Linked DNA regions of Occallatibacter riparius. The protein of the gene in region 3 binds, or shares a complex with, the protein of the main gene of each other region. Links are inferred from orthologs where the notes say so. Each region holds a gene or a part of one and is shown on either strand. Other genes may lie near its edges.

Region 1 (4,294 bases), 3.0 Mb from region 3 along the record:
AACAGCGCGTCCCGAGCAGCACCGGAGTTTTACGGTGCCGTGACAGGAAGCCTGGACCTGAAGCTGAACATTGCCTGCCAGCGCAACTGACGGCCGCAGAAAGGACGGAAAGTAACCGCGGTTTGATGTCGGGCCTGAGGGCTGGAGTTGTTGAAGTCTTACAGGATCTGCGCTGGAGAGGTGCGGCCCTCAGGATCGCGCCGATATTTCCGTATCCCTGCCCAAACCAAAAAAAGGCCACCGATCGGAACCAAGGCAGCCCGCCACAGTGGCGGCACATCATGCAGCGCCGCAGGAAACTCGGAGATGAAGCCCATTCCAAGCAGCAGTGAGCCCGCGAGCCGCATCCGGCCCTTCGCTCTTGACCTGGGGATCAACATAGCGGCGGGCACGGAAACGGCAGCTAGGATGATCAACGACACGGGCACGATAGTCAGATTCATGACCCGATCTGCCTAACTGTTCCTGGCCGCCAGAAACCGCTCCATGAACTTCGTGTCGAACACGCCATGCCGGAAATCTTCATTCTGGAAGATTTCCTGGTGCAGCGGAATGCTCGTCTCGATCCCCTGCACCACGAACTGGCTCAGAGCGCGCTCCATCTTGGCGATCGCCTCGGCGCGGGTGTTGCCGTGCACGATCAGCTTTGCAATCAGCGAGTCGTAATACGGCGGCACCACGCCTTCCGCGTACTGCGCCGTATCCACCCGTACGCCGTTGAAGCCTGGCACATTGAACGCCGTGATCTTGCCGGCCGAAGGCGTGAACTTCACCGGATGCTCCGCATTGATGCGGCACTCGATCGCGTGGCCGCGTATCTCCAGCTTGGCTGGCAGTATATCGCTGAGTTTTTCGCCGCTAGCAATCCGCAGCTGCGCCTTCACCAGGTCAACGCCCGTGATGAGTTCCGTTACCGGGTGCTCCACCTGGATGCGCGTGTTCATCTCGATGAAGTAGATCGAGCCGTCCTCATCCATCAGGAACTCGATCGTGCCAGCGTTGTGATATCCGATCTCCGTAAGGCAGCGGCGCAGGGTGTGGTCGATCTCCTGGCGGATCTTCGGTGTCACCTGCAGCGACGGCGCTTCTTCAATCAGCTTCTGATGCCGCCGCTGAATCGAGCACTCGCGCTCAAACAGCGTAGCCACATTGCCGTGCTCATCGGCGAGCACCTGGAACTCAATGTGCCGCGGCCGCTCGATGAACTTCTCCATGTAAAGCTCGCCGTTGCCGAACGCGTTCGCAGCTTCGGTCGACGCGGAGTGATACAGGTTCGGCAGCTCTTCCGGCGTGCGCACAATGCGCATGCCCCGTCCGCCGCCGCCGGCCTTGGCCTTCAGGATGACGGGATATCCGACCTTCTTCGCCCAGTGCAGCGCGTCGGCCTCATCCGCAACTACTCCATCCGACCCAGGCAGAATCGGCACCTTGGCCTTCTTCATCGCCTGGCGGGCCTTTTCCTTTTCGCCCATCAGACGCGTCACCTCCGGCGGAGGCCCAATGAACTTGATGTTCGAAGCGCGGCAGACCTCGGCGAAGTTGGCGTTCTCGCTCAACAGCCCGTACCCCGGATGGATCGCGTCAACGTCGGCAATCTCCGCAGCGGAGATGACCGCGGGCACGTTGAGATAGCTGTCCGCCGGACGCGGCGGCCCAATGCAGATAGCCTCGTCGGCAAACCGGACGTGCAGCGAGTTGCGATCGGCCTCGCTATAGACAGCGACGGTGCGAACGCCCATTTCCTTGCAGGCGTTAATGACGCGTAATGCGATTTCGCCGCGATTGGCGATGAGTACCTTGCGAAACATTCTTATCCTTCAGCGGGACTTAGCGGAGTTAGCCATGGCGTACGTCGAAGAAGCGACTGCGGCGTCAGCCTGACTCGACTAACGCCGCTATCACGCTGACTACGCTGTCCTCACAGCAAACAGCGGCTGCCCAAACTCCACCGGCTGCCCGTTCGACACCAGCACCTTCACCACTTCACCCGATGCATCGGACTCAATCTCGTTCATCAGTTTCATGGCTTCTACGATGCAAATCACTTGGCCCTTTTCCACGCGGTCTCCAGGCGCAACAAACGGCGCGGAACCAGGAGACGGCGAGCCATAATACGTCCCGACGATGGGCGACTTGATGATGTGCAGCCCTGCGTCAGGATCAGCCGCAGGCGCAGCCGCCGGCGGCGCGGCAGCCGGCGCAGGGGCAGCCATGGTCATGGGAACAGGCGCAGCCATCATCGCCGGTGCACCGGCGATCACATGCGCAATAGGCGCAGGCACCTCGGGCTGCTTGAACTTGAGCCGAATCTTCTGGTCGCCCTGGTCCAGCTCGAATTCGGCCACCTGGTTCTCTTTGAGGAATTCGACCAGTTGCTTGAGATCATCAATATCTTCGGGTTTCATTCGTTCCTTAACTTTTCTCGCCCTTCGAGCGAGCGGAGAAAAACGCAATCAAAGTTCGATGAGGGTCTTCGGCGCCGGCGTCAGGATCTCGCCTCCATCGCGCGTTACGGCCACCATATCCTCAATGCGTATGCCGAACCGGCCCTCCAGATAAATGCCCGGTTCGATGGTCACTACCATGCCTGCCTGCAGGCGGGTAGTCTGATTCGCGCCGACACGCGGCGATTCGTGAATCTCAAGTCCCACTCCGTGGCCGGTGGAGTGGGTAAATGCCTCGGCAAGTCCCGCATTGCGGAGAACGCTTCGTGCGGCTTCATCCACATCGCCGCATATGGCGCCCGCGGTCACCGCCGCAACGGCTGCCTCCTGTGCCTCCAACACTGCCTGGTATGCCCTGCGTTCCTCTGGCCTGGGGCTGCCAAAGTAAACGGTACGCGTCATATCCGAGCAGTAGCCATCGTGGATTATACCGAAGTCCAGCGTGAGGAATCCGCGTCGCGGCAGACGCGCCTCAGTTGCGTGCCCATGCGGAAGGGCCGATCGTTGCCCTGAAGCAACTATCGTGTCGAACGACATCCCCTCCGCGCCAACCAGGCGCGCTTGGTGCTCGAGTTCCGCTGCCACTTCGATCTCCCTAAGTCCCGGCCGCAAATATCCCAGCATGTGATCGAAGAGCTGGCACCCCAGCAGAGCGGCCTCGCTCATGATCCGCAGTTCGTCTTCATCCTTCACAAGCCGCAGCGGCTCCACCAGCGGCGCAGCAATCGGCGTGAGGAAATTGCGCCTGAGCTTCGCGGGCAGTGCGGCCTTCCAGCGCTGCAGATCGGCCACGGTCGTGTGAACCGGGTCGAACCCAGCGAACTGCTCCGGTTGCGACGCTCCCTGGCTCGCGAGTTGCGCGGCCAGCCACTCCACGGCGGTTATCGCTGGAGCGCGCGTGACAATCTCCACTTGCGCTCCCGCAACCTCGGCTTTCGCTTGAGCAATGTAGCGTCCGTCTGTGAACATGCGCGCCGTGCGTCGGGTAATTGCCAGGGCAGCGCTGGAGCCGGTAAACCCGCAAAGGTATCTGAGATCGGGAAGATGAGTGACCAGGAGCCCCGAAAGTCCGGTCCGAGTCAGCTTGCGGCGCAATGCGCCAATGCGACGTAAGTGCTCCACCCGTCTAGTTTTATCATGCTGCGGCGCACCCGCGCAGGCGCACAAGCACCCCTGCCCGGTGGTACCGGCAACAGCGCAGCCCTGCGCTTTTTCAATGATGAAACAGATCTGGGGACCGTTCCGAGATCCGAACCCAAAATCGGATATCCGCCGGGCTATCAATCAGGCGGCCTTCTTGTCCTTCGATCGAGACTTTCGCCGTGTAAGCCAGAGCGGCCGGAACTGCCTGCGCGAGCAGGTGTGACAGCGAACCGGACGCAATAGCAGCAACATTGGCACTACATCGTAAACGCGAGGACCAGAGCGATGAAGGTCCGAAGAGAAACAATAACGGCACTGAATTTCCATCGAGTCTCCTTTCGCAGCAGAGGAACGAAGGACTGAAAGGACCCCAATGTCTATCCGACCTGAACTACGTCGGTCTTATGAGCGTAGCGCTTCCCTGTTAAAGCTGCAAAAAACATCACGCCATCTTCATGCGGCTTCAATTCAGATGATGAGAACCACACCGCCGCGAGGTGATGCATGGCATATCTACAGGATCCTAAACAAGACCCGGACCACCACTCACACGAAGGTCACAGATTATTGGATATGACAGCCATCGGTGAGTTGCGTCGAACCTTGCTCTGTCTCGACTGCAAAACTAAATTCGTAGAGCCCGCTCCCCTGCGCGACCGCGCCTGGATGGAAACGGCCATGTGAACCGGTAGGGCTACTTGCTTATC
Region 2 (4,569 bases), 3.1 Mb from region 3 along the record:
GCGAACATCACCATGTCGGTGGTCATGCCCACCATCACATGGTGGTTGAGAATCGCGTCTTTCAGGGCCGGTGGAAGTGTGTCGGTGAAGGCCTGGATAGGCGTCTTCAGATCGAAGGAGATGAGCGGCGACAGGAGCGCTTTGACCTCCTTGTCAGTCAGTGGAGGAACCTGACCCTTGAAGGCGAGTGTCAAGCGGGCACCCTGCGGGTCCTGGCCATCGTCCTGCACAACCGGCGAGGTCATGCCTCCACCGGCGCCGATCTGGATGTGCCGGAGGAACCTATGCTTGGCATCAGGGCCGCCGTTCAGCATCAGGATGATCTTGTCCTTCTCGAACTTCAGGTCGGTAATCACCAGCCGCTCACCCGGTTTCGCGGAGATGCCCTGCTCCGTGACCATGTTGAGATAGGGCTCACCGGCGGGAATCAACTTGCCGTTGGCCTCTATCGTCAGACCCTTGTGGCCCTTGGGGAACGGCCGCATCGCGAATCCCTGCTCAGCCTGCAGCAGGCGGATCAGCTCCAGCCGCGTTTTGGTATCGAGAGGCCCGCTCGGCAACTGCACATGCGTAGGGGTGATCTGCGCGTATCGGCGATCAACCGGAGCGCCGGTCGCACGGCCATGCGTATCGATGGTGATCGCTTGGGAGAACGCCCGAGGCGCCGTTGCGCACACTGCGGCCAGAACCAGGGATCCGACCCAAACCCGGTGAGCTTTAGTCATATTCGGCCTGAGATACGATAACGAGCTCTTCATGGGGTTCCTCCCATGTTGCATCAAGCATGCGCCGCAGGCAGCGAGTGAAGCAAGAGCAAAGCCCAAATTCGCTTTTGTCCGGCTCTGCAGCCCGGTAAGACGGACCTGCAGGTTTGGACTTCCCGGACCCGGCGCGGTTACCGTGAGTTCGGGCCGCGAGCGAACGAATCCAACCCTGAACTCCTTGCGAAGCCGGAGGATGAAGACCGCCATTCTCTCTGCGGGAAGCGATTCAGCCAGGCCTTCAAGCGCCCTTTTGTTCCCGTCCCGAAACGTTACGCGTCTGGCCCACGGTACTTACTGTGAGGACCTACCGCGTGGATTCGTTGCCTGTATTCGGCTCGTCCGGCTCAGGATTCGCCGCTGGAGCTTGGGGAATCATCGGAGCCACCAAGGGCGCGCTCAGCGGGGCAATCTGCACCAGCGGGGGCGGAGCGGGCTCCGACGCGCCCATCGCGTCTTCGTGCTGGCGTCGCGCTGCGGCATCAATGTCAACTGGGATGCCGCCGGGGATGAGCTCTGGCACGTTGTAGCGGTAGTCCAGTTCGCGCGTCATGCGATAAATGACGGGGACAAGAGCCAGCATAACGATAAAGGCCAACCAGCTCGACTCCAATCCAAAGCCGCCGCCTGTTAGCCAGAAGGAGCCGGTGGGGTCGCCCTGCACGACCGCCGAGTGGCTGTTGTCTCCGTTGACCGCAAGGCCGAACAGCAGCGCCCGGCTGGCCTTCCAGCCGAAATTCAGTCCCCAGCTTACCCACAATGCTTGGGTGCGCAGGTATGCAAGCGACAGACCCACTGCCAGGACAAACGAGGTCACGGCGGTCGTTCGCGACGCGCCCGGGGTCATGCTCTCGAGGAATGCGTAGAGCAGGGAAAACCCGAATACCGCGCCCGCCTGCCCGGTGGCGCGCGCGAATCGCTGGAAGGCGTAACCGCGGAAGGTCAGTTCTTCGCCAAGGCAGAGCAGCGCGAAGTATGCGAAGTCGACCAGCAGCCAGCCCCATGAAGAAAGGGAAGGCGAGATAGACACGGCAATGCCGCCAAAGAGGGCCATGGCCGCCACGCATACCGCGGCGACGCCCCAGCCGGCAGCAAGCCCCATACCGAACTCCTGCATGAACCCCGCACGGCGCGGCAAGCCCTGTGCGCTGATGGGCTGAACCTGCCGATTCAGCGAGAAGCCCAGACCCGCAAATCCCAGGAGCAGCAGAAAGACGAGCATGGCCTGCTCAGTGAGCGGCTGCCACCGCTCGCCCACCAACCCGAGCGCGCCGTGATGCGCCAGCGCCCGGGCCAGAAAGTAATAGAACAGCGCAAACAGGAACTGCCCGTAAGCGCGGAGGCGGCTGTCGCGCACCTGAACTGTTGCGGTCGTCATCAGGCCCGCCTTCTCGGCCAAGCCAAATGCACGGGGCTGCCGTTGACACAGGAACTCAAGACAACTGCGAGATGAGCTTCACGACGCGCCAAGGACTAACCTTCCGTGTAGAACTGGGCCATCTTGCGGAACTTGGCCTGGCGTGTCGCGATGAGCTGATCGATCGGCTGTGCCTTGATCTCCGCCAGATGCTTGCGAAGAGCGTCGCCCAGCAGGCTGGCGGCAGCTTCGTGATCGGTATGAGCGCCGTCCTGGGGTTCGCGAATGATCTCGTCTACGCAGCCCAGCTTGGCCACTTCAGGCGCGGCGATGCGCATGGCTTCGGCGGCAAGCTGCTTCTGGTTCGCATCGCGCCACATAATGGCCGCGCAAGACTCCGGCGTAATCACGAAGTAGAGCGCATTCTCCAGGATGAGCACGCGGTCCGTCACCGCCAGTGCCAGCGCTCCGCCCGATCCGCCTTCTCCCGTGATGACCGAGATGGTGGGAACGCGCAGGCGGCTCATTTCCAGAATGTTGCGGGCAATGGCTTCGGCCTGGCCGCGCTCTTCAGCACCGAGTCCGGGAAAGGCGCCGGGCAGGTCGATGAAGCTGATGACCGGCCGGTTGAACTTCTCGGCGATGCGCATGCAGCGCAGCGCTTTTCGATATCCCTCCGGATGAGGCATGCCGAAGTTGCGGCGCACCTTCTCCTTCGTAGTTCCACCCTTGCGGTTGCCGATTACGAGGACTTCTTCGCCGTCGAGCCGCGCCATGCCGCACGCCACCGCTTCGTCGTCGCCAAAGGCGCGATCCCCGTGAATCTCGCTGAAATCAGTGAAGATCCGCTCGATGAACTCCATCGGATAAGGCCGCTCGTTATGCCGGGCTCGCTCGATTCTCGCCCACGCCGCTGAAACGGCCGGCGCTTGCGTTGCACTGCCAGTATGTTCGCTCATCGACACCTTAAATGAATGCGGACGCCGGGGAGGCCGCCCGTCTCTCAAAGATTCTACGGGGCGAGGCTACCTGCGACAAATATATGTCACTTGCGGTGCCGCCCGTACACTGGTGTGACACGCGCGTTCAGCGCGATCCCCATGGAGCGAGACCCCGCCGCATGAGCGCTGCCATTGAATTTCGCGACGTATCGCTTGCCACGCGCGAGGGCCGGCACATTCTCAACGGCGTTTCATTCACTATCGAAGAGGGAACCGTCACAGCGATTCTCGGCCGCAGCGGGTCGGGGAAGACCACGCTGCTGCGCACAGTGAATCGCCTGATTGTGCCTACCGGCGGGGACGTCTTGGTGCGGGGACATTCCGCCGCCGATGCCGATTTGATTGCTCTGCGGCGCGGCATCGGGTACGTCATCCAGGAGACAGGGCTGTTTCCGCACTTCACTGTGGAGCGCAACGTGGGCCTTGTGCTTGAAGTCGAGGGTCGCGCGCGCGCTGAGCGCAGTGAACGCAGCCATGAACTGCTCTCTGCTGTGGGACTCGAGCCTGGCACATACAGCCGCCGCTATCCCCATCAGCTTTCCGGAGGACAGCGCCAACGCGTGGGCCTGGCGCGTGCCCTCGCCGCCGATCCGCCGATTCTGCTGATGGATGAGCCATTCGGCGCACTCGATCCACTGACGCGCGCGGAGATGCAGGATATGCTGCGCACCCTGCTGGGGCGTATCCACGAAACCGTTCTGCTGGTGACGCACGATCTGGATGAGGCGCTCTACCTGGCTGATCGCATCGTTCTGCTGCACGAGGGACGTCTGGTAGTGCAGCTCTCGCCGGATGAATTTGTTCACTCTGCGCAGCCGGAAGTGCAGGCCTACATCCGCGCGTTTCATCGCGGCGAGCGCAACCGCGGCGAGCGCAATGCGGAGACGCGCTCATGACGCGCTTCCTGTCGCAGTACGGATCCCAGATCGGAACGCTCACGCTGGAGCATCTGTGGCTCACGGTAGGAGCAATGCTGTTTGCGACAGCAATTGCCGTGCCCGCGGGGATCTGGCTCACGCGTGCTCCACGATGGGCGCGCCCGGTCATTGGCGTGGCCAATGTGCTGCAGACGATTCCGTCACTGGCGATGTTCGGATTTCTTCTGCCTCTGCCGTGGCTGGGCGATCGCGCGGCGCGCATCGCCATCGTTGCGTTGACGGCCTATGCACTGCTGCCGATTCTGCGCAACACCTATGCGGGGATTCGCGGCATCGATCCGGCGGTGCTCGAAGTAGCGCGGGCGCTGGGACTGACCGGAACGCAACGGTTGTTCAAGGTGGAGCTGCCGCTGGCCGCATCGTTCATTCTTGCTGGATTGCGAACGGCAACGGTGACATGCGTAGGAATCGCAACGATTGCGGCTGCTGTCGGCGCAGGTGGATTGGGTGAGTTGATCTTCCGCGGCGTAGCTTCCGTGGATAATCGGCTGGTTCTTGCAGGCGCCGTGCCC
Region 3 (4,461 bases):
GCCGAGCTGATCGAGGAGGAAGTTGCCTTCCGACGATCCGCCGTTACCGCCGGTGCCGGGCTTGGCAAAGGTCAGCGAACCGTTTGCGTTTTGGGACACGGTGTCGATTTCGATACGGCGGCCGATATCGGCGCCGATGCGGACCGTGTGACGGCCGTGGGTCCAGGAGACCGTGTCCTGGAACTGGTACTGGTCTTCAGAACGGCCCTGAGGGAAGTTCTGGTCGAAGCCCAACGAGCTTATATCGACGAAGTTGAGAGTTGGCGCCTTGAAGAGCGGGTTGGCTTCCGTGCTGGCGAGCGGCGCGAACAGGAAGGAGATCCGAGTCTCAGAGGCGCGGAACTCGTTCAGGAGGTTGGAGGTGAAGATATGCGTCCAGGCGCCCTGACCGAGTTCGGAAGGGCCGCCTTGATAGGTATCGAACCCGGGAAGTGCCGCGCCGTTGGTGAAGAAATCGGGCGAGAGACTGCTGCGGTCGTGGAGGTAGCGCACCGTGAACATATCCTGCTGGCGCGGGGTGTAGTCAATGCGGTAAGTCCACTGCGTGTCAGGCTGGCTGGCCGCGACGCTGGGGCGGCGGAACAAGCCGATTTCCAGTTGGCACCCCGCTTGTTGGTTCCCCTGCTTGCACGCATCGCCCAGATTCACCAGCTTGGGAGCGTTGGGGTCGCCCTGGGGCGCGTTGGGATCTGTGAACTGCAGGAAATCATTCAGGTACGAGCCGTTGTTCAGGTACTTGAGCATCAGGGCGGCGTTGGTGGCAGTGACACCGCTGCCGGCGGCGAAGCTCTGCAGTGTGGCAATGCCGTTGGCGTCAGGCAGATTCACTTGCGTGGGAATTTCCTGGCCATAAAAGCGCTGCCACTGGGCGGCACCGAAGGCGAACAACTTGTTCCTGATGATCGGACCGCCGGCGGTGAAGCCAAAGGTGTGCTGGTCAAACCGCGCCTTATCACCGCGGCTGGTGGCAACCTGGCGTGTCTGGCCGTCAATGGCGTTCAGACCCGAACCGGTGTAGAGCTCCCAGGCGGATCCATGGAAGGTATTGCTGCCACCCTTGGTGACTAAATTGACCACGCCACCCGAGGCGCGGCCGAATTCGGCGGGAGCGTTGTGGGTGTACACAACGGTGTCGGCATACATATCGGGGATGTTCGGCTGAACCGCCTGCCCGCCGATGCCCACGTCATTGATCTCTTCGCCATCGATCATGAAGTTGTTGGAACGTGGACGCGCACCGCTGACCTGGATCGACTGTCCGTTCGACATGGCGGAGTTGCTGACGAGCTGAACACCGGGGACGGTGGTCAGAACTTCAATCGGATTGAGCGAGAAGATCGGCAGCTTGGCGAGCTCTTCGCTCTGAATGCTGCCTGAAAGCGAGCCGTTCTCCTTATTGAGGAGGGGCGCCGACTCGGCCGAGACTTCGACGGTCTCGCTGACCTGACCGGTCTTGAGAACCACGTCGAAAGACTGGGCCGTGGATGCGACGATCTTCACACCCTTAGCATTGAACTTCTCAAAACCCGCGGATTCGACATCAACTGTATAAATACCAGGAGTAAGGGCATCAAAGCGGTATGCACCCAGGGAGTCGGAAACGATGGTGCGCGTTTCCCCAGTTTGAACGTTCGTAAGCCGGACATTTGCGTTGACGATAACGGCGCCGCTGCTATCGCGCACAACGCCGGTGAGAGTACCCAAGCTGGTTTGCGCCATGCTGTTGGGAGCGAGCGTTGAAGTAACCGCGAAACCAGCGCCAAGCAAGGCAGCCAGAAACAGCGACCGCAGACGCGTTCGAGTGAACATCATTGTTCTCTTCCTTCCGAAAGTGGGTTGGAGATTGTGGTTTTGTCTTAGCCCGACAGAACTTGAGCACTGCCTTCGTGGCCAGCGGGAGCCGACCTGAGCTTTAGAAATTAAAAAGTTTTGCCGTGCTCTGGGTTTCGGACGAACCCATGCCGGTTAGCTATGCAGTTTGCATGCCATATCAGAAGTAATCAGGAACACATATCGTACGTGTAGGTTACGAGCTGGAACCGCGATGCGATACGGCGAAATATATGCGATTTCATATTTTGGAAGGGCGGAATACACATCTCTGTAGACGCGGCATTAGTTTCGACTGAGTACGGTCAGGCGACCGGCTGCATGAAGCTGATGGCACGAATCAGATAGTCCTTCAATTCGCGGCGATGCACGACTGCATCAAGGAAGCCCTTCTCGAGCAGGAATTCGGAGCGCTGGAAGCCCTCAGGGAGCTTTTGGCGGATCGTCTGCTCGATAACGCGAGGGCCAGCGAATCCGATGAGAGCGCCCGGTTCGGCGATATTGAGATCGCCAAGCATAGCGAAGCTGGCAGTAACGCCCCCAGTGGTGGGGTCGGTGAGGACGCAGATATAGGGAACGCGAGCGTCGTCAAGCTGAGCCAGGCCGGTGGAGATCTTGGCCATCTGCATGAGGCTGACCACGCCTTCCATCATGCGGGCGCCCCCGGAAGCGGCGACGACGATCAGGGGCTTGCGGCCTTCGCGTGCCCGGTCCACGGCACGGGCAATGGTTTCGCCCACTACGGCGCCCATTGAGCCGCCGATGAAGCTGTACTCCATGGCGCTGACGACAACCGAGTGCGGACCGAGATTGCCGACCGCGTTCAGAATGGCATCGTCGAGGCCGGTCTCCTCCTGCGCCTTGCGCAGGCGAGATTTGTACGGCTTCACGTCGTGGAAATTCAGCGGATCAGTGGAGCGCAGTCCGCCGTCCACGAGCTCGTATCCGGGATCGAGGAGCATCTCGATGCGCTGGCGAGCAGAGAGCTTGAAGTGATGCTGACACTTCGGGCAGACGTTGAGATTGGCCTCGACATCAGGCTTGTAAAGTGCCTGCCGGCATCCTTGGCACTTGATAAACAGGCCTTCCGTACGAACGCGCCGTTCGGAATCGCCGTTGCCAGGCGTGTTTGGGTCAGGCTCGTAATCGCCGCTCTCTCGCTTAAACCAGGACATAGACAGTGCAATTGTACGGGATTAGCCCAGGGCTGCCTCGGAGTGCTCAGAACTCGATTCCGCGCTGAGCGAGGATGCCTTTCTGGTAGGCATGTTTGACTTCGCGCATTTCCGTGACGGTGTCTGCGATCTCGACGAGCAGCGGATGCGCGTTGCGGCCGGTCAGAATGACGTGGACCATCTCCGGCCGATTGCGGAGGGTATCGGCGACAGCGGCAGGATCGAGCATGCCGTAGCTGATGGCGTAGTTGATTTCGTCGAGAACGACCAGGTCCCAATCGCCGGATTCGATTGCGACGCGGGCTTCGGCCCACGCTTCTTCGACGAGCCGGATGTCTTCGGGGTCAGTCTCTGCGCCCCCGACTTTCACAAAGCCGCGGCCCATCTGCTTGAGGACGAAGTTGTCGCCGAAGGGCAGAACCGCGTCGAGTTCGCCGTAGTGCCACGAGCCCTTGAGGAACTGCAGCACGAGGACGCGCATGCCGTTGCCGACGGCGCGCAGTGCGGTGCCTAGAGCAGCGGTGGTCTTGCCCTTGCCCGGGCCGGTGTTGATGAGAATCAGTCCTTTTCGCGAATCGGTCATGGCTGAGAGCTAGATTACAAGGCCAGTCCTGGTCAGTGGCCGGTGTGGTAGGGATGTCCGGTCAGGATGGTGGAGGCGCGGTAGATCTGCTCGGCGATGACGACACGAGCGAGCGCGTGGGCGAGGGTGAGTTGCCCAAGCGAGAGCAGAAGGCGGGCACGCTGCCGCGATGCATCGCTCCATCCGCTGGCCGGACCAATCGCAAAGACGATGTGCTGGGCGCCTTCATCGCGGCGAGAGCCGAGCCACGCCGCAAATGCCTCGGAGCTCATCTGCTTGCCCCGCCTGTCGAGAAGAACGGCCACGGCAGGAGTGCGGGCCTGCTGCTTTGAGAGCCAGTCGAGCAAAGCCTCCTCCGTTCGGAATGCCGCACCTTCGCAGCGCGCGAAGGTCGAGGTGCGCTGGAGATACATCTGCACGAGCGGCTCAAACTGATCGCCAGCGGAAGGGCGGCTCCCGACGTAAGCAAGGGTGATTAGCACAACGCGAGGATAGCGAAAACCAATCGGCCTTGGTTGGAAAAGGACGAAGGATTATGCCCTGCGATCCGCTCCCTTCGAGTAACTCCAATGCTCCCAAAAAACAGATAGTTACTCAAAATTCTGGATTTACTTGATCTGAAATCCATTTTTCTGTAGGCATGCGCCCTCTTAAACCGCGCTCCAAGAAAATAAGTGCTTTGCTTTCAGTGACATTGTTACTGTCAAGATTTACAGAGATTGGCAATGCTCATGCATAGTATCCCGCTCAGAGCCGATGCCTCTCCCCGGCCGCTTGGCGGCAAGTCTGGCTATGGCCCCTTAATTCATCTTCAGACCCAATCAATTTCGCAGTATTGCTCAGGCAGTCTTCTTCGAGTTGCGAATCGGCAGC

Evidence for each region.
Region 1: the proteins of accD (region 3) and accB are in contact, whole or in part, in a solved structure (PDB 8UXZ), measured with the Escherichia coli proteins. The link is inferred for Occallatibacter riparius from one-to-one orthologs.
Region 2: the proteins of accD (region 3) and MOP44_RS18695 are in contact, whole or in part, in a solved structure (PDB 8UXZ), measured with the Escherichia coli proteins. The link is inferred for Occallatibacter riparius from one-to-one orthologs.

What each region holds. Positions count from the first base shown.
Region 1 is NZ_CP093313.1:4,425,173-4,429,466, reverse strand. The notes cover bases 657-3,356. They hold accB (acetyl-CoA carboxylase biotin carboxyl carrier protein), read right to left. Parts: upstream 2,406-3,356; coding sequence 1,908-2,405; downstream 657-1,907. Other genes in these bases: MOP44_RS17945 (M24 family metallopeptidase), read right to left, coding at 2,454-3,356; accC (acetyl-CoA carboxylase biotin carboxylase subunit), read right to left, coding at 657-1,808. Outside these bases: MOP44_RS17960 (LptF/LptG permease family protein), read right to left, coding at 159-443; more of accC, read right to left, coding at 456-656; more of MOP44_RS17945, read right to left, coding at 3,357-3,566; MOP44_RS17940 (SpoIIAA family protein), read right to left, coding at 4,282-4,294. UniProt on the Escherichia coli protein: This protein is a component of the acetyl coenzyme A carboxylase complex; first, biotin carboxylase catalyzes the carboxylation of the carrier protein and then the transcarboxylase transfers the carboxyl group to form malonyl-CoA.
Region 2 is NZ_CP093313.1:4,606,885-4,611,453, forward strand. Bases 1,157-4,131 are described here. They hold MOP44_RS18695 (acetyl-CoA carboxylase carboxyltransferase subunit alpha), read right to left. Parts: upstream 3,078-4,131; coding sequence 2,235-3,077; downstream 1,157-2,234. Other genes in these bases: MOP44_RS18690 (CPBP family intramembrane glutamic endopeptidase), read right to left, coding at 1,157-2,139; MOP44_RS18700 (ATP-binding cassette domain-containing protein), read left to right, coding at 3,239-4,015; MOP44_RS18705 (ABC transporter permease), read left to right, coding at 4,012-4,131. Outside these bases: MOP44_RS18685 (hypothetical protein), read right to left, coding at 1-758; more of MOP44_RS18690, read right to left, coding at 1,069-1,156; more of MOP44_RS18705, read left to right, coding at 4,132-4,569. UniProt on the Escherichia coli protein: Component of the acetyl coenzyme A carboxylase (ACC) complex. First, biotin carboxylase catalyzes the carboxylation of biotin on its carrier protein (BCCP) and then the CO(2) group is transferred by the carboxyltransferase to acetyl-CoA to form malonyl-CoA.
Region 3 is NZ_CP093313.1:1,459,348-1,463,808, forward strand. The notes cover bases 1,071-3,937. They hold accD (acetyl-CoA carboxylase, carboxyltransferase subunit beta), read right to left. Parts: upstream 3,006-3,937; coding sequence 2,136-3,005; downstream 1,071-2,135. Other genes in these bases: MOP44_RS05760 (TonB-dependent receptor), read right to left, coding at 1,071-1,812; cobO (cob(I)yrinic acid a,c-diamide adenosyltransferase), read right to left, coding at 3,052-3,588; MOP44_RS05775 (23S rRNA (pseudouridine(1915)-N(3))-methyltransferase RlmH), read right to left, coding at 3,621-3,937. In the rest of the region: more of MOP44_RS05760, read right to left, coding at 1-1,070; more of MOP44_RS05775, read right to left, coding at 3,938-4,070.